Regions from separate parts of the Cupriavidus sp. 291-E7 genome, predicted to be linked through region 2. Evidence: riboswitches for the same ligand, from Rfam matches in the RefSeq annotation. Region 2 holds a riboswitch; the other holds the start of a gene.
What was found. A riboswitch is a leader RNA that binds a small molecule or an ion and turns the genes downstream of it on or off. The one in region 2 is predicted to bind glycine.
Positions count from the first base shown of each region.

Region 1 (10,605 bases), on a different contig from region 2:
CACGTCCCAGATATGCAGCAGGCCGTCCACCACCTCTTGCTCCGGACGCCAGGTCAACTCGTTCTCAAGCATGAGTCGCGCGATCGACTTGCCGCTGGCGTGCGCCATGTCGAGCATCGCCCGGCCACTGCGGAACGGATGCGGAAGCTGCTTCTCGGCGGCCAGCACCTGCGTATTGGGCGCACCGGCCGTGACGACGAAGCCGCCGCCCACCGAGAGGTATCGCGCTTCGCGCAGCGACGCGCCGTCAGCATCGTAGGCGTGGAATTTCATGCCGTTCGGATGCTCGGCCAAGGCTTCGCGCCGATAGAAAGCAATGTGTTCACGCTCCACGAACGGCACCGTGTGCTTGCCTAGTAGCGACAGCAGCTTGCCCGCGCGCATCGCCGCGAGCCTGGCGTCGATGCTCTCGGGATCGACCGTATCGGGCGACTCCCCCATCAGCCCGAGGATCACGCCCTTGTCCGTGCCGTGTCCCTTGCCAGTCGCTCCCAGCGATCCGTACAGTTCCACGCGCACGCTGGCCACCTGCGGCAGCAGGCCGTCGCGTTCCAGGCCGTGCGCGAACATCAATGCCGCACGCATCGGGCCGACGGTATGAGAACTCGACGGGCCAATGCCTACTTTGAAGAGGTCGAAGACGCTGACTGCCACGGCTGACTCCAGAATCGTGCCGGCGCTACACCGGCGTGTCTTGATCGGTACGGCCCGGGTGGCGCCACAGCGCGCCGGTGGCGTGGTCGGGAGCGTCGAGCGGGCGCTCCCGTAGCTTCACGCTGATCGAGCCGTCGGTCTCCAGGATGGCGAAGTGCACGTCTTCCACGCGGGTGCAGCCATTGCGGCGCAGCGCCTTGTGCAAGTCGTGCGTGCTGATGCGCTCCCGGCGCATCACTTCGTCAAAAATCTCGCCCTGGTGAATCACGATCTGCGGGCGGCCTTCCACCAGCAGTTCGAACGGGCGGCTGCGCCAAGTGAAATATCCGAGCATCGTGTCGGCGAGGAACAGCGTGGCTGCCAGAATCAGCCCGGCCAGCACGGAGTTGTCGCCGGCGTTCATGGCGTTCTGCACCGCATTCGAGATGATCAGCAGCAACACCAGATCGAACGGCGTGAGCTGCCCGGTCTGCCGCTTGCCCGACATCCGCATCAGCACGAGCAATGCGCCATAGACGATGAGCCCACGCAGCACGAATTCCCACCAGGGGGCGCTGAGATTCCACATGAATGAGCCCTCCGCTCAAGGACGGCGCCGCACGCCGGCGCCTGCCTCTTGAGCATAGCCCTTCGCGGCATCCGCGTGTAGCGGACGACGCTCAGGGCAGCGGACTCACTCGTCGGCGTACTCGCTCATCGGCACGCACGAGCAGAACAGGTTGCGATCGCCGTACACGTTGTCGGCACGGCCAACCGGCGGCCAGTACTTTTGCGTGCGCAGCGATGCCACCGGGTACGCCGCTTCTTCGCGCGTGTACTTGTGGTTCCACTCGTTGCCCACCACCACGGCGGCGGTGTGCGGAGCGTGCTTGAGGGGGTTGTCCTCGCGGTCGAAGCTGCCGTCTTCCACGCGGGCGATCTCGCCACGGATGGCGATCATCGCGTCGATGAACCGGTCGAGTTCGTGCAGCGATTCGCTCTCGGTCGGCTCGATCATCAGCGTGCCCGGCACCGGGAAGCTCATCGTCGGCGCGTGGAAGCCGTAGTCCATCAGACGCTTGGCCACGTCCTCGTTGCTGATGCCCGTGGTCTTCTGCAGCGAGCGCACGTCCAGGATGCACTCGTGCGCCGCCAGACCATGCTGCCCCGTGTACAGCACGGGGAAGTGCGGCGACAGGCGGCGGGCCACGTAGTTGGCGGCCAGGATGGCGTTCTCCGTGGCGGCGGTCAGTCCGGTCGAACCCATCATCGCGATATACATCCACGAGATCGGCAGGATGCTGGCCGAGCCGAACGGTGCGGCGGAGATACCGCCGATGCCGTTGTCATCGCGGCGATAGCCAACGCTGTCCTGGTTCGGCAGGAAGTCCGCCAGGTGCGCGCCCACTGCGACCGGACCCACGCCGGGGCCGCCGCCGCCGTGCGGAATGCAGAACGTCTTGTGCAGGTTCAGGTGCGATACGTCGCCGCCGAACTGGCCCGGCGCGGCGACACCGACCATCGCGTTCATGTTCGCGCCGTCGACATAGACCTGACCGCCGTGCTTGTGCACGATCTCGCAGATCTGCTGCACGCCTTGCTCGAACACGCCATGCGTGGACGGGTACGTGATCATGATCGCAGCCAGGTTCTTGCTGTGCTGCTCGGCCTTCTTCGCCAGATCGTCGAGGTCGACGTTGCCGTTTTCATCGCAGGCCACGACCACGACCTTCATGCCGGCCATCTGGGCCGATGCCGGATTGGTGCCGTGCGCCGACGACGGGATCAGGCAGATATCGCGATGGCTTTCGCCACGGCTGGCGTGGTACGCGTGGATGATCAGCAGACCCGCGTATTCGCCCTGCGAGCCGGCGTTCGGCTGCAGGCTCACGGCTGCGTAGCCGGTGGCGGCGCACAGCATTGCTTCCAGCTGGTCGATCATTTCGCGATAGCCGACCGTCTGGTCCAGCGGCGCGAACGGGTGGATGTTGCTGAACTCGGGCCACGTCACCGGAATCATCTCGCTGGTGGCGTTGAGCTTCATCGTGCAGGAGCCGAGCGGGATCATCGTGCGGTCGAGTGCCAGATCCTTGTCGGCCAGCGAACGCAGGTAGCGCAGCATCTCGTGTTCGGCGTGATGCGTGTTGAATACCGGATGCGCCAGGTATTCGGATTGACGCGCCAGCGCGGCCGGGAAGCCGTCACCGACCGACGCCTCGATCTTGTCGAAGTCGGGCACCGGCTTGCCGTGCGCGAAGATTTCCCACAGCGTGACCACGTCCTCACGCGATGCGGTTTCGTCGAGCGAAATGCCAATGCGCGAGGCGCCCACATGGCGCAGGTTGATGCCGCGCTGCGTGGCGGTGGCGTGGAAGGCATCGGTGTTGAAGCCGGTTTCCAGCGTCAGCGTGTCGAAGAACGTCGCGTTGACCGGTGCCAGACCCAGCGTCTTCAGGCCGGCGGCCAGCGTGGCGGTCAGGCGGTGCACACGTTGCGCAATGCGCTTGAGTCCCTGAGGCCCGTGGTAGACGGCATACATCGACGCCATGACGGCCAGCAGCACCTGCGCGGTACAGATGTTCGAAGTGGCTTTCTCGCGGCGGATATGCTGCTCGCGCGTCTGCAGAGCCAGGCGATAAGCCTTGTTGCCCTGCGCATCGATCGTCACGCCTACCAGGCGGCCCGGCATCGATCGCTTGAAGTCGTCCTTGACCGCCATGTAGCCCGCGTGCGGACCGCCGAAGCCGAGCGGCACGCCAAAGCGTTGCGAGTTACCCACGGCTACGTCGGCACCCCATTCTCCCGGCGCGGCGATCAGCGTCAGCGCCAGCAGGTCGGCGGCGGCCACCACCAGGCCACCAGCGGCATGCACCGCATCGGCAATGGCGCGGTAGTCGTTCACATCGCCATTCACGCCGGGGTATTGCAGCAGCACGCCGAAGGCATGCGCCTGCGCGGCGTCCGCGGCGGGGCCGACCTTGACCTCGATGCCCAGCGGCAGCGCGCGCGTGCGTACCACTTCCAGCGTTTGCGGCAGCACGTCGTCAGCCACGTAGAACGTGTTCGATGCGTGCTTGTTCACGCGCTGCAGCAGCGTCATGGCCTCGGCGGCGGCGGTGCCTTCGTCGAGCATCGACGCATTGGCAATGTCCAGGCCGGTCAGGTCCGTGATCATCTGCTGGAAGTTCAGCATCGCTTCCAGACGGCCCTGCGAGATTTCGGGCTGGTACGGCGTGTACGCGGTGTACCAGGCAGGGTTTTCGAAGATGTTGCGCAGCACCACGCCCGGCGTGAGCGTGTTGTAGTAGCCCTGGCCGATGAAGCTCTTGAGCACGCGGTTCTTGTTGGCCAGGCCGCGCAGCCGTGCAAGCGCGGCTTCCTCGGTCAGTGGCGCGGTGAACTCGCCCAGCGACATGCCGTCGCGGCGGCGGATGGCGGCGGGTACCACGGCATCGATCAGCGCGGTGCGGCTGTCGAAACCAAGGACCTTGAGCATGTGCTGCTGTTCGGCGGCATCGGGGCCGATATGGCGGGCGGCGAAGGCGTCGCGCGCCTCCAGTTCGGCCAGCGTGGGCCGTGCTTGGGCGGCTGCATTCATGGGAAGCGGGGCGTTCATGGCAAGGGGTCTCGTCGAGCGGGCGGCGGCAGGTGGTCGGCCTGGCCGCCGCGCGCGGCATCAAACTGTCAGCGCAATCAGGCGCCGACGCTGGCCTTGTAGGCGTCGGCGTTCATCAGGCCGTTCACGTCGTCGGCGTTGGCCGGCTTCAGCTTGAACAGCCACGCGTCGAACGCGTTGGTGTTGACCGATTCCGGCGAGGCCGAAGCGGCGTCGTTGACCGCGATCACTTCGCCGGCCACCGGCGCGTAGATGTCGGAGGCCGCCTTTACGGACTCGACCACGGCGAGCGCGTCGCCGGCGCCAACCGACTTGCCCACTTCAGGCAGTTCCAGGAAGACGATGTCGCCCAGGGCGTCCTGTGCGTGGTCGGTGATGCCGATCGTCAGCGTGCCGTCGGACTCAACGCGCACCCATTCGTGCGACTCGGTGTACTTCAGGTCAGCGGGGAAGTTCATGAGGTTCTCCGTCAATTCAGTGTGTTTCTTGTTTCAAGCACCCGGTCCGCAGCAGGTTGGGCTCGAGCGGACGGGTGGAAGGGCGACCGTTGGGTGTGAAGCCGGGCGATGCCTCAGCTCACGAGTGCCTTGCCATTGCGCACAAACGGCAGTTTAACCACAGTAGCGGTCAGTTTGCGGTCACGAATCTCGACCTGGACGTCGGTGCCGGGCACCACGTCCTTCGGCAGGCGGGCGAACGCGATCGACTGCTGCAGGCTCGGGCTGAACGTGCCGCTGGTGATTTCGCCGTCGCCGGCCGCGGTGATGACTTTCTGGTGCGCGCGCAGCACGCCGCCCTTGTCGCGCAGGATCAGGCCCGCGAATGTCTGCTTCTGGCCGCCGGCCAGCAGGGCCGATTTGCCGAAGAAATCGCGCTCGCTTTGCAGGTCGACGGTCCAGGCCAGGCCCGCGTCGAGCGGCGAGGTGTTGATGTCCATGTCCTGGCCGTACAGATTCATGCCGGCTTCCAGGCGCAGCGTGTCGCGCGCGCCGAGACCAGCCGGGCGTACGCCGGCGGCGGACAGCTTTTCCCAGATACCGGCGACGTTCTCGGCCGGCACCACCAGCTCGAAGCCGTCTTCGCCGGTGTACCCGGTGCGTGCGACCATCAGCTCGCCCATTTCCGGGTCTTGCACGACCAGCGCGTTGAACGGCTTCAGTGCATCGGCGGGCTGGGTGGAGGGGAAGGCTTGATAAACCTTGGCGCGTGCGTTCGGACCCTGGACGGCCACGATGGCCAGATTACCGGCGCCGGCCGGGGCCACGTCGCCACGGCGCGGCGTGATCGTCACGTCGCTGCCGGTGGCCGCATTGCGCGACCGGATCCATTCGATATCGCCGACGGCCGTGCTGGCGTTCACCACCAGGCGGAAGTGGTCCTCGGCAAAGAAGTAGACGATCAGGTCGTCGATGACGCCGCCTTTCTGGTCGAGCATGCACGAATACAGTGCCTTGCCCGCCGTCTGCAGCTTGTCCACGTTGTTGGCCAGCAGCCCGCGCAGGAAGGCGCGCGTGTTGGCGCCATGCAGGTCGACCACGCACATGTGCGATACGTCGAACATGCCGGCATCGGCGCGCACGGCGTTGTGTTCCTCGATCTGCGAGCCATAGTTGACCGGCATGTCCCAGCCGCCGAAGTCGACCATGCGGGCGCCGAGGGCGCGATGAATAGCGTTGAGGGGCGTGGCCTGGAGCGTCATGAATATCCTCGGGGGCGGTTCGAAAACGAAAAAAGGGTCATCCGCCGCAACGATCGGCGCACCAATGTGCAACCAATCCGCTGCGGCGGATGACCCCTCTGTCCTCGATACCTGAGAGATTACGGACCCTCGCTTGCGCGTAGGCTCCGTGCGCCCCTTCGGTGGACATGCTCACCCTGCATGGCAGTGGCGGATGTCGCTCTCCAGAGTGCGGCATGCATCGTGTGCATGTTGCATGCCGATCCGGTCGGTCCGTGGTGCCTGAGAGTTTTTGGGTAGTTCCCCTTCGGCGGCGCAGTCGCTGCGCGCTCTCCCGGCCGGATGCGCGAGAATGTACGGGACCGGTCTGCCTTTGTCAAACACACCTGACGCCGACGGCAGGTCTCGCCCCCAGGCCGGCGAATTAGCGGCGGTCCTTCGTCACGACGTTGCCGACCACGCCACCCACCGCGGCGCCGCCCAGCGTGCCGAGCGCGCTACCGTCGGTCAGTACGGCACCACCCAGCGCACCGGCGCCCGCGCCGATTGCCGTGTTCCGTTGTTTCGGGGTCATGTCCGCGCAGCCGGCAAAGCCAGCCAGCACGGCACCAATCAGCGCGACCTTGGAAAGTGTGCGAAGCGTCTTCATGATGGCTCCTTCTTTTCAATGGTTTGTCATCGTTTCGATGTGTTTGGTCTGGTGGTCCGAACCGGTCGCGCAACGCGCGAGACCCGCGCGGTCGTGCAAGGTAAGAGGCAAGCTCCGTGCCCCGCGTGCCCCCGCTTTACGATTGTTACCAGCCTGAAACGCCGCTTGTCGGACGCTGTCCGACACCGGGCTGAAAGACATGAAGCGCGTGTTAACATCGACGCCTTTGGCGCGCCGCGTCGCACGTGCGCCTTGATACATCCCGCCTGCATCGTTTCCCTGCCCCATGACCCACGGACTCAACGCCGCGCAATCCGAAGCGGTTCGCTACCTGGACGGCCCCTGCCTTGTGCTGGCTGGCGCCGGCTCCGGCAAGACGCGCGTGATTACGCAAAAGATTGCGCACCTGATTGAGGACAAGGGGTTCGAACCGCGTCACATCGCCGCCGTCACTTTTACGAACAAGGCGGCCAAGGAGATGCAGGAACGCATCGGCAAGCTGATGGAAGGCAAGACCACGCGCGAAGGGAAGCGCATTCCACTCAAGCAGCTGACGGTTTGTACGTTTCACTCGCTTGGCGTGCAAATCTTGCGCATGGAAGCCGAGCATGTCGGGTTGAAGCCGCAGTTCTCGATCATGGATTCGGACGACTGTTTCGGGCTCGTGCAGGAGCAGCTCGCCACCACCGACAAGAAGCTGATCCGCAGCGTGCAAGGCACGATCTCGCTGTGGAAGAACGGCATGGTCGATCCGGAGACCGCGCTGGCGCAGGCCGCCAATGCCGACGAGCATCAGGCGGCGATGGTCTATCGCAACTACGTGGCCACGCTGCACGCGTATCAGGCGGTGGATTTCGACGATCTGATCCGGCTGCCCGCCGAGCTGTTCGCACGCGATGAAGCCGTGCGGCTGAAATGGCAGAACCGCCTGCGCTATTTCCTGGTGGACGAATACCAGGACACCAACGCGTGCCAGTACCAGTTGCTGAAGCTGCTGGCCGGCGGGTCGCACCTGCGCGCACCGGCCTTTACGGCCGTGGGCGACGACGACCAGGCCATCTACGGCTGGCGCGGCGCCACGCTGGATAACCTGCGCCTGCTGCAGACCGATTTCCCGGACCTCAAGGTCGTCAAGCTCGAACAGAACTATCGCTCGACCGTGCGCATTCTCGAAGCGGCCAACGCGGTGATTGCGAACAACCCCAAGTTGTTCGACAAGAAGCTGTGGTCCGAGCATGGTATGGGCGATCCGATCGCGGTGCATCCGATGAACGACGAAGAGCACGAGGCGGAGTCGGTGGTGTTCCGGCTATCCGCGCACAAGTTCGAGCGTCGGGCGCAGTTTCGAGACTATGCGATTCTCTATCGCGGCAATCACCAGGCGCGGCTGTTCGAGCAGATCCTGCGGCGCGAGCGGATTCCCTATGTGCTGTCCGGTGGCCAGAGCTTCTTCGACAAGGCCGAGATCAAGGACATCTGCGCCTACCTGCGCCTGATCGCTAACCCCGACGACGATCCCGCATTCATCCGCGCCATTACCACGCCGCGCCGTGGCGTGGGCAATACCACGCTCGAAGTGCTGGGCACGTTCGCGGGCCAGGCCAAGGTTTCGCTGTTCGAGGCGGCGATGATGGGCGGTATCGAGGCCAAGCTGCAGCCGCGCCAGCTGGAACCGCTGCGTGTGTTCTGCGAATCGATGGTGCGGCTGGCCGACCGTGCCGCCAAGGACCCAGCGACCGTCGTGCTGGACGATCTGATGGAAGGCATCCACTACGAGGCCTACCTGTACGACACGTTCGACGAACGCCAGGCGCAGTCGCGCTGGACCAACACGCTGGAATTCCTGGACTGGCTCAAGCGCAAGGGCACGCGACCCGAAGCGGATGGCGAGGGCGAGGCTACCGGCTTCGACAACGCCGATGGTTTTGGCGACGAAGGCAAGAACCTGCTGGAACTGACGCAGACCGTGGCGCTGATGAGCATGCTCGAAGGCCGCGAGGAAGATCCTGACGCGGTAAGACTGTCGACGCTGCATGCATCGAAAGGCCTCGAATATCCGCACGTGTTCCTGGTGGGCGTGGAAGAGGGCATCCTGCCCCACACCCGCGAGGACGAAGACCTTGGCGACGACAAGATCGAGGAAGAGCGCCGCCTGATGTATGTGGGCATCACGCGCGCGCAACGCAGCCTGCAGATCAGCTGGTGCAAGAAGCGCAAGCGCGCGCGCGAAACCTATTCGGTCGAGCCGTCCCGCTTCATCGCCGAGATGAAACTGGAGGATGGCCCCGCACCGCAGGACGCGATGCCTGCCATGAGTCCGAAGGATCGGCTCGCCGGCCTGAAGGCGCTGCTCAACAAGCCTGCCGCAAGCTGACGTTGATACAAGGCCGACAAGACGCCGGAGTACAGCCTTACTACGATTGCCACCGCGTGAGAACGTCTCGGCGTTCCTGCGACGCACCGTGCCCGCCCTTCGGTTGCGGTGCGGCTGGGCGCATGCGAGCCCGGCTTCTTCCCTGTTGAACGCTCCCGGATGCGGCAGCACCGGGAGCGTATTTTTCTCCGGCCGGCACACAGCGCCAGCGCCACCACCTTCGTGGCACGGGGCAGGCCACATGTGGCCCTTTCCGCACGTATCAACTTTGATACAAAGCCGGCATCGCCTGTAATCTCCTGGCTGGTACATTGGCCGCTCGGAATTTCCGCGTCTTTCTTATTTCCACACCACATGGACCTGTCGCAAAACCTGCCCATCCGCCTGCTGATCGTCGACGACGATCCCCAGATCCGCACCATGCTTGCCGAATACCTGGCCACTTTCGGTATGGAGGCGGAAGGTGCCGAGGGTGGCACGGCAATGCGCGCAGCGCTGGGTACGCAGGAGTACGACCTTGTGATCCTGGATCTCTCGCTGCCGGGCGAGAACGGCCTGACGCTGTGCCGGGAAATCCGCGAGCGCAGCGACCTGCCAGTGATCATGCTGACCGCGCGCGCCGAGCTGGCCGACCGCGTGGTGGGTCTGGAGGTGGGCGCGGACGACTACGTGACCAAGCCGTTTGAAATGCGCGAGCTGGTGGCTCGCATCCACACCGTGCTGCGCCGCAGCCGTGGCGAGGTGCGCCGGACGACGCCCGCCGCTGGCGGTCACGAGATGCGTTTCGGATGCTGGCGCCTGAATGCGACGCTGCGCCAGCTCGTCGATGCCGAAGAGACCGTAGTGCCGCTGTCCAATGCGGAATTCCGCCTGCTGCTGACCTTTATCGAGAACCCGAACCGGGTGCTCGACCGCGAAATGCTGATCAACAATGCGCGCGGCCGCGACCTTGATGTGTTCGACCGCAGTATCGATCTGCTGGTATCGCGCCTGCGCCAGAAGCTGCGTGACGATCCGCGCGACTCGTCGCTGATCCGCACCGTGCGCGGCGAAGGCTACGTCTTCACCGGCAACGTGGAGCACTGACGGCATGGCTGCTGCGACGCCGCCGTCGGCTGACGGCGCATCGGTTGTGCGTCCGGACCCGCGCGCCGGCGAACCGGCCCGGCGCCGCCGGTTCAATTCGATGTTCATGCGGTTGTTCTTCGTGATGACCGCCATCATGCTGGCCGTGCACGTGCTGGGCGTGACCGTGATCGAGAGCGTGTTTCCACGCCCGGGATCGGAGCGCTACATGGAGCGCATGCGCCGGGCCGCCTCCGAAGCCGAAGCCGCCGGCCGGCTGCTGCCCGGCCCGCCGCCCAACCCGCTCGAAGGCGTGTTCATGCCCGACCATCCACCGGGCCCGCCGCCTGGCATGCGCGGCAATGAACCGTTCGACTTCGATGGCCCGCCGCTGCGTCCCGAAGCGTTCCGCGAACGCCGTCCTGGCGATTGGCCGCCGGGGCCGCCAAAGGGATTCCATATCCGTGGCATCTGGCCACCGCATCTGGGGTTGCTGTTCCAGCTGGCGGCCATCCTGATCGCGTCCTGGGTGGGCGCCCGCCTGCTGGCGCGGCCAGTGCAGCAACTGGCCAGCGGAGCCAACCGCCTGG
Region 1 is NZ_JBYOJV010000007.1:165,352-175,956, forward strand. It holds gene AC3FLX_RS14455 (L-serine ammonia-lyase) at 1-654, opposite strand, end outside; gene AC3FLX_RS14460 (DUF421 domain-containing protein) at 680-1,222, opposite strand; gene gcvP (aminomethyl-transferring glycine dehydrogenase) at 1,328-4,249, opposite strand; gene gcvH (glycine cleavage system protein GcvH) at 4,327-4,707, opposite strand; gene gcvT (glycine cleavage system aminomethyltransferase GcvT) at 4,821-5,948, opposite strand; glycine riboswitch at 6,037-6,165, opposite strand; glycine riboswitch at 6,187-6,274, opposite strand; gene AC3FLX_RS14480 (YMGG-like glycine zipper-containing protein) at 6,352-6,576, opposite strand; gene AC3FLX_RS14485 (UvrD-helicase domain-containing protein) at 6,863-8,950, shown strand; gene AC3FLX_RS14490 (response regulator) at 9,305-10,036, shown strand; gene AC3FLX_RS14495 (ATP-binding protein) at 10,041-10,605, shown strand, end outside.
Region 1: another riboswitch for glycine. It lies ahead of gcvT (glycine cleavage system aminomethyltransferase GcvT); the one in region 2 lies ahead of AC3FLX_RS01750 (D-amino acid dehydrogenase).

Region 2 (10,605 bases):
TCGATCGCGCGGGCAAGCCGATGGCGCTGGTGTGCCACGCGCCCGGCGTGCTGCGCTACGTCAAGCGTGCGGACGGAGAGCCGCTGGTGAAGGGCCGCAAGGTCACCGGCTTCACCAACACCGAGGAAGAAGCCGTGCAGTTGACCAATGTGGTGCCGTACCTGGTGGAGGACGTGCTGAAGCAGAACGGCGCCCAGTTCTCGCGCACCGATGACTGGGGCAGCTATGCGGTGGTGGATGGTCTGCTGGTGACGGGGCAGAACCCCGCATCATCGGAAGCCGGCGCGCATGCGTTGCTGAAGCTGCTGAAGTAATCGCACTAGCGGGTGCGGCGCGGCTTTGCAGCGTGCCGCACCTCGCGCGTGAATTGCGCGCAGGCATGCGTCATCATGTCTTCGGACCGATAGACCAGGAACACTTCGAAATCGGGCAGTTCATCCAGGATGGGCAGCCGCACCAATGCCTCCGGGTCCAGCTTCAATGGCCCCGTGCCATCGAATACGTATTTCGACCAGACGCTGATCAGGTCGGTCTTGGTCGCCAGTTGCAAACCCAGCAGGTTCGACGCGCTTTGCACGATGCGCTTGGGCATGTCCAGCCGGTGCAGCCGCATCAGGCTGGCGAGCGGACTGCCCGGATCGTCGAGCGGATCGAGCGTCAGCCAGTCGGCATCGAGCAGCGCGCGCAGACGCCGGGCGCGGCGCAGCGGATGACCGGGCCGCACGGCCAGTCCCATGCCGACTGAGAACAAGGGCTCCCACTGCATGCCACCGCCGCCTGGGCCGCCGTTGGTCGAGATCAGCCCCAGGTCGAGCCGCCCTTCACGCAACCCCTCCATGATCTGTTGCGGCCGCAGTTCCTGCGCGCGAAGCGTCACGTTCGGATAGCGCTGCCGGTAGGCCGCCACGGCGTCCGGCAATGCGCCGCTCGATGCCACCGCCGTAAAGCCGATATGAAGCTGCGCCTCGGCGTGGCCGCGAATCGATTCGATGTCTTCCAGCGCATGCCGCAGCTCCTGCTCCACCACGGTGGCGCGCCGAACCAGCGCCAGGCCGTAGGCCGTCAGGCTCACGCCGCGCACCGAGCGCGACATCAGCGTGACACCCAGCTCACGTTCAAGCTCGGCAATCGCTTTCGACAGCGCCGGCTGGGACGTATGCAGGCTGCGCGCGGCCTCATGCATGCTGCCGTGCTGGGCTACCGCCAGCAGCACGCGCAGTTGTTGCAGCTTCATCGGGGTTTCTCCTGATCGCCCGTTTCCCCCATGCCTTGCCGTGGTGCGCGCGTGCGCATTTGCCGTGCACGCCACCTGCGAATGCGCCGCGTAGGTACTAGTCCTGATGGCATGCGGCCGGGGTTGATGACGGTGATTCCATTTCGTTATCACGATGACAATAAATGATTTTCGGTGCGCTGTGTTTGCCGGAATACTCCATCGCCAAGGACGTACGACTTAAGCGATGGATGCCGGGAAGAACGGCTCCACGATTTTCGAAACCCGGTTCGTGGAGCCCCCGACATGAACAACGCAACCTTGCCCGCCGGCACACCGCTGTCCGCTGACGTAGCCGCGGCGCCCGCCGTCCATGCCGCACGGCCAAGCCAGTTCCGCCTCATCGCCGCGTGTTCCATCGGCAACGCGCTGGAGATGTTCGACTTCACGGTCTACAGCTTCTTCTCGCTGCTGATCGGCAAGCTGTTCTTTCCTTCGGATAGTCCGTACGGGTCGCTGCTACTCGCCGTCGCCACGTTCGGCATCGGCTTCGTCATGCGTCCGCTGGGCGGCGTGGTGATCGGCAACTATGCGGATCGCCGTGGTCGCAAGGCGGCCATGACGCTGACGATCGGGCTGATGGTGATCGGTACGTTGTGTATTGCGCTGGCACCCACGTACGCCACGGCGGGCGTGTGGGGATCGTTGACGATCCTCGCGGGCCGCCTGCTGCAGGGCTTTTCGCTTGGCGGCGAGATCGGCGCGTCTACCGCGATGCTGATGGAAGGTGGCGACGTGAAAAGCCGTGGCTGGCGCGTAAGCTGGCAAATCGGCAGCCAGGGTATTTCCGCGCTGGCCGGCGCTGCCACCGGCGCCACGCTCTACGCGCTGCTGTCCACCGACGCGCTGGAAAGCTGGGGCTGGCGTGTGCCGTTCCTGCTGGGCCTGTTGATTGCACCCGTGGGCCTTTACATCCGCGCCAATCTCGATGAAACGCACGAGGCCGACGCGCACGCGCCAAGCCCCGTCGGCGAACTGTTCCGACGCCATGCCGGCAAGGTGGTGCTCGGCATTCTGGCCGGAACCGCGGGCACGGCGACGATGTACCTGGTGGTGTTCTTCATGCCGACGTACATGATTCGCGTGCTGCATATGCCGGCGTCGCTGTCGTATCTGTCCGGCTGTGTCACGGGCGTCACGCTGCTGGTCGTCTCGCTGGCCGCCGGCACGCTGGCGGACCGGCTCCCCCGGCGCAAGCCGCTGGTTGCCGGATCGCTGCTGTTCAGCCTGATCGCCGTCTATCCCGCGTTCTGGCTGATGAACCACTACCCAAGCGTGCCGTTGGTGCTGTGCCTGTCCGCCCTGCTCACGGCCAGCATCAACCTCGGCACCACGCCACTGTTCCTGATGCTGCTGGAAATGCTGCCGGCCGGCGTACGGGCGACTGGCCTGGCCGTGATCTATAGCGTGGGAGTCACCGTGTTCGGCGGCTCGTCGCAATTCATCGTCACCTGGCTGCTGGCAAAGACCGGCAACCCGATGTCACCGGCCTTCTACATGATGGCGTGCGGGGTACTGGCGTTGACCGCCGTGCTGCGCATTGCCGAGAAACGCGAACACTGAACCTCTGCGAGACCGAAACCATGACCCGCGAACCGACCCTGACGCCGTTCCAGCTCCTGCCGCACCTGCTGCCCGCCATCGACACCGAAACCTTCGTCGATATCCGCCGGCAGATTCACGCCCAACCCGAGCTTGGCTTCGAAGTAGGCGCCACCAGCCGGCTGGTGGCGACGCTACTGGAAAGCTGGGGCTACGACGTGCACACCGGCATCGGCAAAAGCGGCGTGGTGGGGCAACTCAAGGTGGGCAATGGCACACGGCGGCTGGGCATTCGCGCCGACATGGATGCCTTGCCGATTGTCGAAGCCACGGGCCTGCCCTACGCCAGCAAGACGCCTGGGCGCATGCATGCATGCGGTCACGACGGACACACCGCGATCCTGCTGGCCGCGGCCAAGGCGCTGGCCGATTCGCGCAGCTTCGACGGCACGCTGAACCTGATTTTCCAGCCCGACGAAGAGAACCTGTGCGGCGCGCGCGCGATGATCGACGATGGCCTGTTCGAGCGTTTTCCGTGCGACGCCGTGTTTGCACTGCACAACATGCCCGGCGTGCCCGCCGGATCGTTTCGCGTGCTCGAAGGTCCGGTGAGCCTATCGTCCGACGTTGCCGACGTCACGATTCGCGGCGTTGGCGGCCACGGTGCGATGCCGCATCGATCGAAGGACCCGATCGCGGCATCGGCCGCGATCATCACGGCACTGCAGACCGTGGTGGCGCGCAACGTCGCGCCTGACGACACCGCCGTGGTTTCGGTCGGCTTCATCCACGCCGGTGCCACGCACAACGTGATTCCCGAAGAAGTCAAAATTGGCCTGAATGTGCGCGCCGCGCGCCCCGAAACCCGCGCACTGGTGGAAGCACGCATCTACGAGATCGTGAGCCTGACCGCGCAGGCACACGGTGTGACGGCGCAGATCGACTATCGCCAGCTCACACCGCCGATGGTCAACGCGGCGGCACCCACGGCGCTGGCGCAGGAAGTCTGCACGGAACTCGTTGGCGCGGATCAGGTGGTGACGCACGCACCCAAGGGGCTGAACGGCAGCGAGGACTTCGCATGGATGCTCAATGCCGTACCGGGCTGCTACCTGATCCTCGGCAACGGCGAGGGCGAGTTCGGCGGCTGCATGGTGCACAACCCCGGCTACGACTTCAACGACCAGGTATTGCCGCTCGGTGCCGCCGCCTGGGTGCGGCTGGCGCAACGCTTTCTGACTGCCCAGCCCTGACCATGCTGGAAATCCCGATAGCGGATTCCTGAAGTTCTGTGGCATAGTTGCCACCGCTGTATCCCGCGATCTCGGGAGAGTCCGTGCCTGCCATCAGGCAGCACGGCGCCGAAGGAGCAACCGCCCCGGAAACTCTCAGGCAAAAGGACCGGTATCGCCAGTGCACTCTGAAGAACCCCCGGCTTGTACGTCGGCCGGTGGTACCGAAGGAGCAAGCGATGCCCGTTTTTTCACGCGGCATTGCGAATCTCTCAGGTCAAGGACAGAGGGGGCGTCCGCGTAGCGCATGGTGCGCCGTGGACTGCCACCCCATGACGTCCTGGAAGACCTTCCACATGAAAACCATTGCAGTGATCGGCGGCGGTATTACCGGCGTCACGACCGCTTACGCCCTCTCCAAACGCGGCTTCTCCGTTACGCTGTTCGAGCGGCATCGCTATGCCGCGATGGAAACGTCCTTCGCCAACGGCGGGCAGTTGTCGGCATCGAATGCCGAAGTCTGGACGCACTGGTCCACCCTGGCCAAGGGCATCAAGTGGATGCTGCGCGCCGATGCACCGTTGCTGGTGAACCCGCGCCCCTCGTGGCACAAGTTGAGCTGGTTTGCCGAATTCATCGCGTCGATTCCGCACTACCGTGCCAATACGGTCGAGACGGCACGGCTGGCCGTTGCGGCACGCGAGCACCTGTTTGCCTGGGCGCAGGCCGAAGGCATCGACTTCGACCTGAAGCAGCGCGGCATCCTGCATATCTATCGGGACAAGTCGGGGTTCGAACATGCCGGCCGCGTGTCGAAGCTGCTGGCCGATGGCGGGCTGGAACGCCGGCCGGTCACGCCGGAAGAGATGCGTGACATCGAGCCGACTCTGGCCGGCACCTACTACGGCGGCTACTACACCGAGAGCGATTCCACCGGCGATATCCACAAGTTCACCAGCGGACTGGCCACTGCGATCCGGCGCCTGGGCGTGCAGACGCTGTACAACCAGGACGTGCGTTCCGTATCGACCACTGGCAGGCGCGTGACCGTGGTATCGGCGGAAGATAACCTGCCGACGTCGCGCGACTTCGACGGCGTGGTGATTTGCGCGGGCGTAGCCAGCCGCGGCTTTGCCCGGCAGCTTGGCGACCGCGTCAACATCTATCCGGTCAAGGGCTACTCGATCACCGTGAATCTGAACGATGCCGAAAGCCAGGCGAGCGCGCCGACCGTGAGCCTGCTCGACGACGAGACCAAGCTCGTGACCAGCCGTCTGGGTGTGGACCGGTTCCGCGTGGCCGGCACGGCCGAGTTCAACGGCGTCAACCGCGATATCCGCGCCGACCGTATTCGTCCGCTGATCGACTGGGTGCAGCAGTGCTTCCCGGGCGTGAGCACACGCAGCGTGGTGCCCTGGGCCGGGTTGCGCCCGATGATGCCGAACATGATGCCGCGCGTTGGGCGTGGGCATGCGGCCAACGTGTTCTACAACACGGGGCATGGGCATCTGGGCTGGACATTGTCGGCGGTGACGGCCGAGATGGTGGGCGATGTGGTGCGGCAGGCGGTGCCGCAGGACGGGTGCGTGGCCGTTGGCGGAGGCGCAAGCGGCGTGGCGGCTTGAGGCGCTGACCCTCTCGCCCGGCCCCTCTCCCGCGCAGCGGGAGAGGGGAGAACTCCCGACGCTGCATCGATGGCCTGGCCAAAATGAAAAAAGCCCTGCTCAATGAGCAGGGCTTTTGAATTGGTGCCCAGAAGAGGACTCGAACCTCCACAGTGTTGCCACCGCTAGGACCTGAACCTAGTGCGTCTACCAATTCCGCCATCTGGGCTTCGTTTCGCTGCATTGCTGCTGCGACGCGAGCCGCGAATTCTACAGAAGCTTTCGGAATTTGCAAGCCCTTTTTCAACCGGCCTCGATATCAACTGTTCTGCACCCCCAGATACACGCTGGCGTCGAGCACATAACGATTCCGGCCAGCACGCTTGGCGCGGTACATCGCACTGTCGGCGCGATGCAGCAGCGGCTCCAGCCGCGCGGCCTCCGGTACCGCGCACACGGCGCCCACGCTGATCGTCACATACGGCTGCACAGGCGTGCCGTTGTGCGGAATGCCAAGTTCGCGCACGGCCGCCACCATGCTGCGCGCAATGCCGCGCGTTTCTTTCATCGAGGAATCGGGCAACACCACGGCGAATTCCTCGCCGCCAAGGCGCGTGCAGAACTGCGCGCCGCGCAGTACGCCAGTCAGCGCCGCCGCCACTTGCCGCAGGCATTCGTCACCACGTGGATGTCCGTAAAGATCGTTGAATTGCTTGAACAGATCGACGTCCAGGATCAGCAGCCCGAGTTCCGTGCCGCGCTCAAACGCACGCGCCACAGCTTCGTGTGACTCGCGCTGGAAGTAGCGCCGGTTCGGAATGCCGGTCAGCGCGTCGATGTCGAGGTCCGCCTGTACGCGCGACAACTGCTCCGTGGTTTCGCCGAGCTGGGTGGCCAGTGCCAGCTCGCGCGACTGGTAGCGGCTGATGTCGCGCATGAACACGAGCAGACCGATCTGTTTGCCATCCATGCGACGTACCGGTTCCACCGCCACTTCGTACCCGGCCCCGTCCGGAATGACGGGCGACACCTCGCCCGCTGCGTTCAATGCGTCGTGCCAGATCGATGGCGGAATCTGCCCACGGCACAACTCCGGCACCAGCCGTGCGGCAGCAGGATTGAATTCCACGATACGCCCATCGGCGCCCAGGATCACGCAGCCCTCGCGGATCGTGTCGAATACGCGGAGCCGCGCATAGTGCCCCGTATCGTCGAGGTGCGTGCGCAGCGCACAGAACCAGACCAGCAACGTCATCAACGAAAACGTGGCGGGCGTCAGGTCGCCGCCCAGCGGACTGGTCCAGCGATACAGGTAGGCGATATGCGTGACCAGCGGCAACATCAGCCCGGCCATCAGCACGTTGCGGCCGCGCACTGACAACGCGGCGTTCGGCACTTCGGCCGTGGCCAGAAAGTACATGCTCAGACCGAGCATCGCGTACGTCCAGGCCGCCGCGGCGGTATAGCCGATGCCGTGATGGAATACCGCGCCAGGCGCCACGCCCGGTGGCATCCGCTCGATCGTGGTCCAGATCAGATGGTGGCGCTCATTGGTAAAGACCAGCACGAGCGTCAGCAATGCCGCAAACACCGGCACCCACAGCATCGACCAGGGCACCACAAAGCGCGGGCGGCTCAGGTGAACCATCGCCACCAGCCAGCCAATCGGCACGGCCACGATGCCCACATACTGCAGCTTGGCCCAGAAGATACGGCCAGCCAGTTCCGTCTCGCTGATCTCCAGCAACCGGCCACCGCTCCAGATGGCCACGCCGGCGGCCAGCAGCAGAAACGCGCGCACGGTGGGATCATCGCGCCGCGGCCACGCTGCGACAGCCATGCCCACGCTGCACACCACGGCAATGGTCAGGCAAAGGACGAGAGGATACGATGGCATTGACGAGTGGCCGAACCGGATAGCGCCCCTTCGCCAGGCAGTGCGGGGGCGAACCATTATAGGCCCGCGCTGTCCGACGCTGGCGGGCATCCGCCACGGCGCCACACTCGTCAATACCACCCGGCAACACTACGGAAACCAGACGTGCCCATTATCCTTCTTGGCCTCGCGGTCATCGCCGCCTTTGTTTACGGGATGGTCCGGCTCTACCAGACGGTGGCGGCCGCGGCCGGCATGCTGGCCGGTACCGCCGCCGTGCTTGCGGTGCTCGCCGCGCTGACCGCGCTGTTCATGGCATGGCTGCGCCGCTACCGCGCCATTCACGGCCGGCGCGTCAAGGGCGAGCGCATCCTGGCCTTGCGCGGCGACTGGGGCAACCTCAGGATCGATGCCGAACGCAAGAACGGCGTGCTGGAAATGGGCGGCCAGCGCCAAGTCATGATCTTTGCGGACATCGACGGCGCGCGGCCCGAGGCGCGCCAGGGCCACTGGTATGTGGTCGTGGCACTGCAGCACCACAAGCAGGCCGAATGGGCCATTCCCGTACCGGACCGCGATACCGCCAACCGCTGGGCAAAGATCTTCCGGCTGGCGGCGCAGCAGAAGCTCTGAACGGGCGCTACCCGCGCATCAGCCCTGGAACGGCCGGCCCATTGGCTTCAGACGGATGCCGGGTGCCAAGTGCTTCCAGGGCAGATCGGCCGGATCGGCGGTCATCGGTCCGGGTGCCTTGGCCACCAGCACGGCATGCGCGATGCCCTGAAAGTCCGCGCGAAAATGCACTGAGCTCTTGTTCACAAGGATCTTCATCGCCTCTGGCTCAATTCCGCCAACGCGATAGAGATTGCGGTCGAGCATCTGTGCCTTGCCACTGCTGACCACGATCCGTACCCCGCCCATGCCGAGCAGCGCCACAGGCCCGACGTCGGCCACCATGCCGTGCATCATCGGCCCGCCAAAGCGGCACACGCCGTCCGACAAGCCGAGCACTTCGAAGCGCCCCTGCAGCGGCTCGTCTCCGGGCACGCCGGACACTCCGCCAAGCGCGATGTCGATCACCGCGCCAACGCCCGCGCGATGCGCTGTCGCGGCCGCCGTCGGGTCCCAGATCAGGCCAATCGCCGCGTCCCGCGCACCATGACGCAGCAGCGCGCGCAACATCCCCATCGTGTTGGAATCGCCTCCCGCGCCAGGATTGTCCTGGGTATCGGCAATCACGACCGGCCGCGTTGCGCCTTCGGCCATCCGCATGGCTTCTTGCACCGCGTCGTCGGGCGACAGGAATGGCACCTCCCAGGCGGCCTCTTCCGCCAGCATCCGGTCGTAAAGCGACTGGACGGCAGCTTCGGCGGCATCGGCATCCTCGCCGTAGCCCCAGATGACCGGCCCGCACTCCGGAAAATCCGCTGCCGGAAATCCCGGTGCAAAAGACAGCGACACGACCGCATTGCGCTCGGCGTCCTCCAGTGCCGCGTACAGGCCGCTTGCGGGTTCCAGCATCGTGCACATGCCGTTGATGGGAATCAGGAACGGCAGGCGCCGCGCCGCGACGTGCCAGCGGATCGAACGGCCCAGCAGAGGCTGTAGCAACTCCGCAGCGCGCACGCCGGTTTCCGCCATGTCGACGTGCGGATAGGTGCGGTACGCCACCAGTGCATCGGCGGCGTCGAGCATGCGCTCGGTGACATTGGCATGCAGATCGAGCGAGGCCACCAGCGGCACGCCGGGACCGATCACGTCACGCAGCCGCGCCAGCAGTTCGCCCTCGCCATCGTCAACGTGCTCGGCCACCATCGCGCCGTGCAGGTCCAGGTAGATCGCGTCGAAGCCGCCCGCCCGCGCGGCCGCGACGATTTCGCTGGCGATGCGCTCGAACGCATCCTCGGTCACGTGCGCCGACGGGCTCGCGCCGGCCCAGATCACCGGGCAAAGCGACCAGCGGTTGCGTTCCGCTGCCTGGATGAACCCGCCCACGGGAATATTCACGTCGCGCAACGCCAGCACATCGTCGCCTCGACACATGGCCGGAAAGCCCTCGCCGCGCTCGAAGCTGGTGTAGGTAGCCTTCGACGGCGCAAACGTATTGGTTTCGTGCTGGAAGCCGGCGATCAGGATTCGGGGTGACAAGGACATCTCCATATGCATTCTCATTGGTTGTGTCAGGCGGCGGCCACGCTGCCGTGCGATGCCGGCATGCGATTGGCCAGCAGCGTCAGGGCGCCAGCTACGAGCAACGCCACCATGACCAGCAGGCCGGCCTGCATGCTGCCCGTGGCCGTGCGCACCCAGCCAATGATCGTTGGGCTGAGAAACCCGCCGATCAGGCCGATGGTATTGATCAGCGCGATGCCACCGGCCGCCGCATCCCCCTTCAGGTACTGCGACGGAATGGCCCAGAACACCGTGTAGGCCGACCACATCATCGCCGTGGCAATCGTCATGCACAACAGCGACACGGCCAGGTTACCGCTGGACAGCGTCGCCACGGCCAGCGCCACGGCTCCCACGAAGGCGGGCACCGCGCTATGCAGGCGCCGCTCGCCGCGCCGGTCCGAGCGTCGGCCAATCACGATCATCGCAATGGCGGCGGCGATGTACGGGATCATCGAATACAGCCCGATCTGCATGGTGTCCGTGACGCCGTCCGCCTTGAGGATGGAAGGCAGCCAGAAGCTCACGGCATAGATGCCGCAGATCATCGTGAAGTACGCGAAAGCCAACAAGTAGACACGCGGGTCGCGCGCGACCTGTGCAAACGAATGATGGCCCGCGCCGGGAGAGTGAAGCTCCGCTGCAATCATGCGCTTTTCTGCTTCGGACAACCACTTGGCATCGGCCGGGCGGTCGGCCAGCACGCGCAACGCCAGCGCGCCCAGCAGCACGCAGGGCAACCCTTCCACCAGGAACATCCACTGCCACCCGGCCAGGCCGTGCGCGCCGGAAAGCCCGGTCATGAGCCAGGTCGACAGCGGCGAGCCGAAGATGCCGCCGATCGGCCCGGCCAGCATGACGATGGCCATCACGCGCGCCATGCGCTGCTGACCGTACCAGTACGTC
Region 2 is NZ_JBYOJV010000001.1:374,552-385,156, reverse strand. It holds gene AC3FLX_RS01770 (type 1 glutamine amidotransferase domain-containing protein) at 1-314, shown strand, start outside; gene AC3FLX_RS01765 (LysR family transcriptional regulator) at 320-1,234, opposite strand; gene AC3FLX_RS01760 (MFS transporter) at 1,520-2,836, shown strand; gene AC3FLX_RS01755 (M20 aminoacylase family protein) at 2,857-4,068, shown strand; glycine riboswitch at 4,131-4,229, shown strand; glycine riboswitch at 4,230-4,344, shown strand; gene AC3FLX_RS01750 (D-amino acid dehydrogenase) at 4,404-5,672, shown strand; tRNA gene AC3FLX_RS01745 (tRNA-Leu) at 5,794-5,880, opposite strand; gene AC3FLX_RS01740 (histidine kinase N-terminal 7TM domain-containing protein) at 5,971-7,548, opposite strand; gene AC3FLX_RS01735 (hypothetical protein) at 7,693-8,160, shown strand; gene AC3FLX_RS01730 (M81 family metallopeptidase) at 8,179-9,675, opposite strand; gene AC3FLX_RS01725 (MFS transporter) at 9,708-10,605, opposite strand, start outside.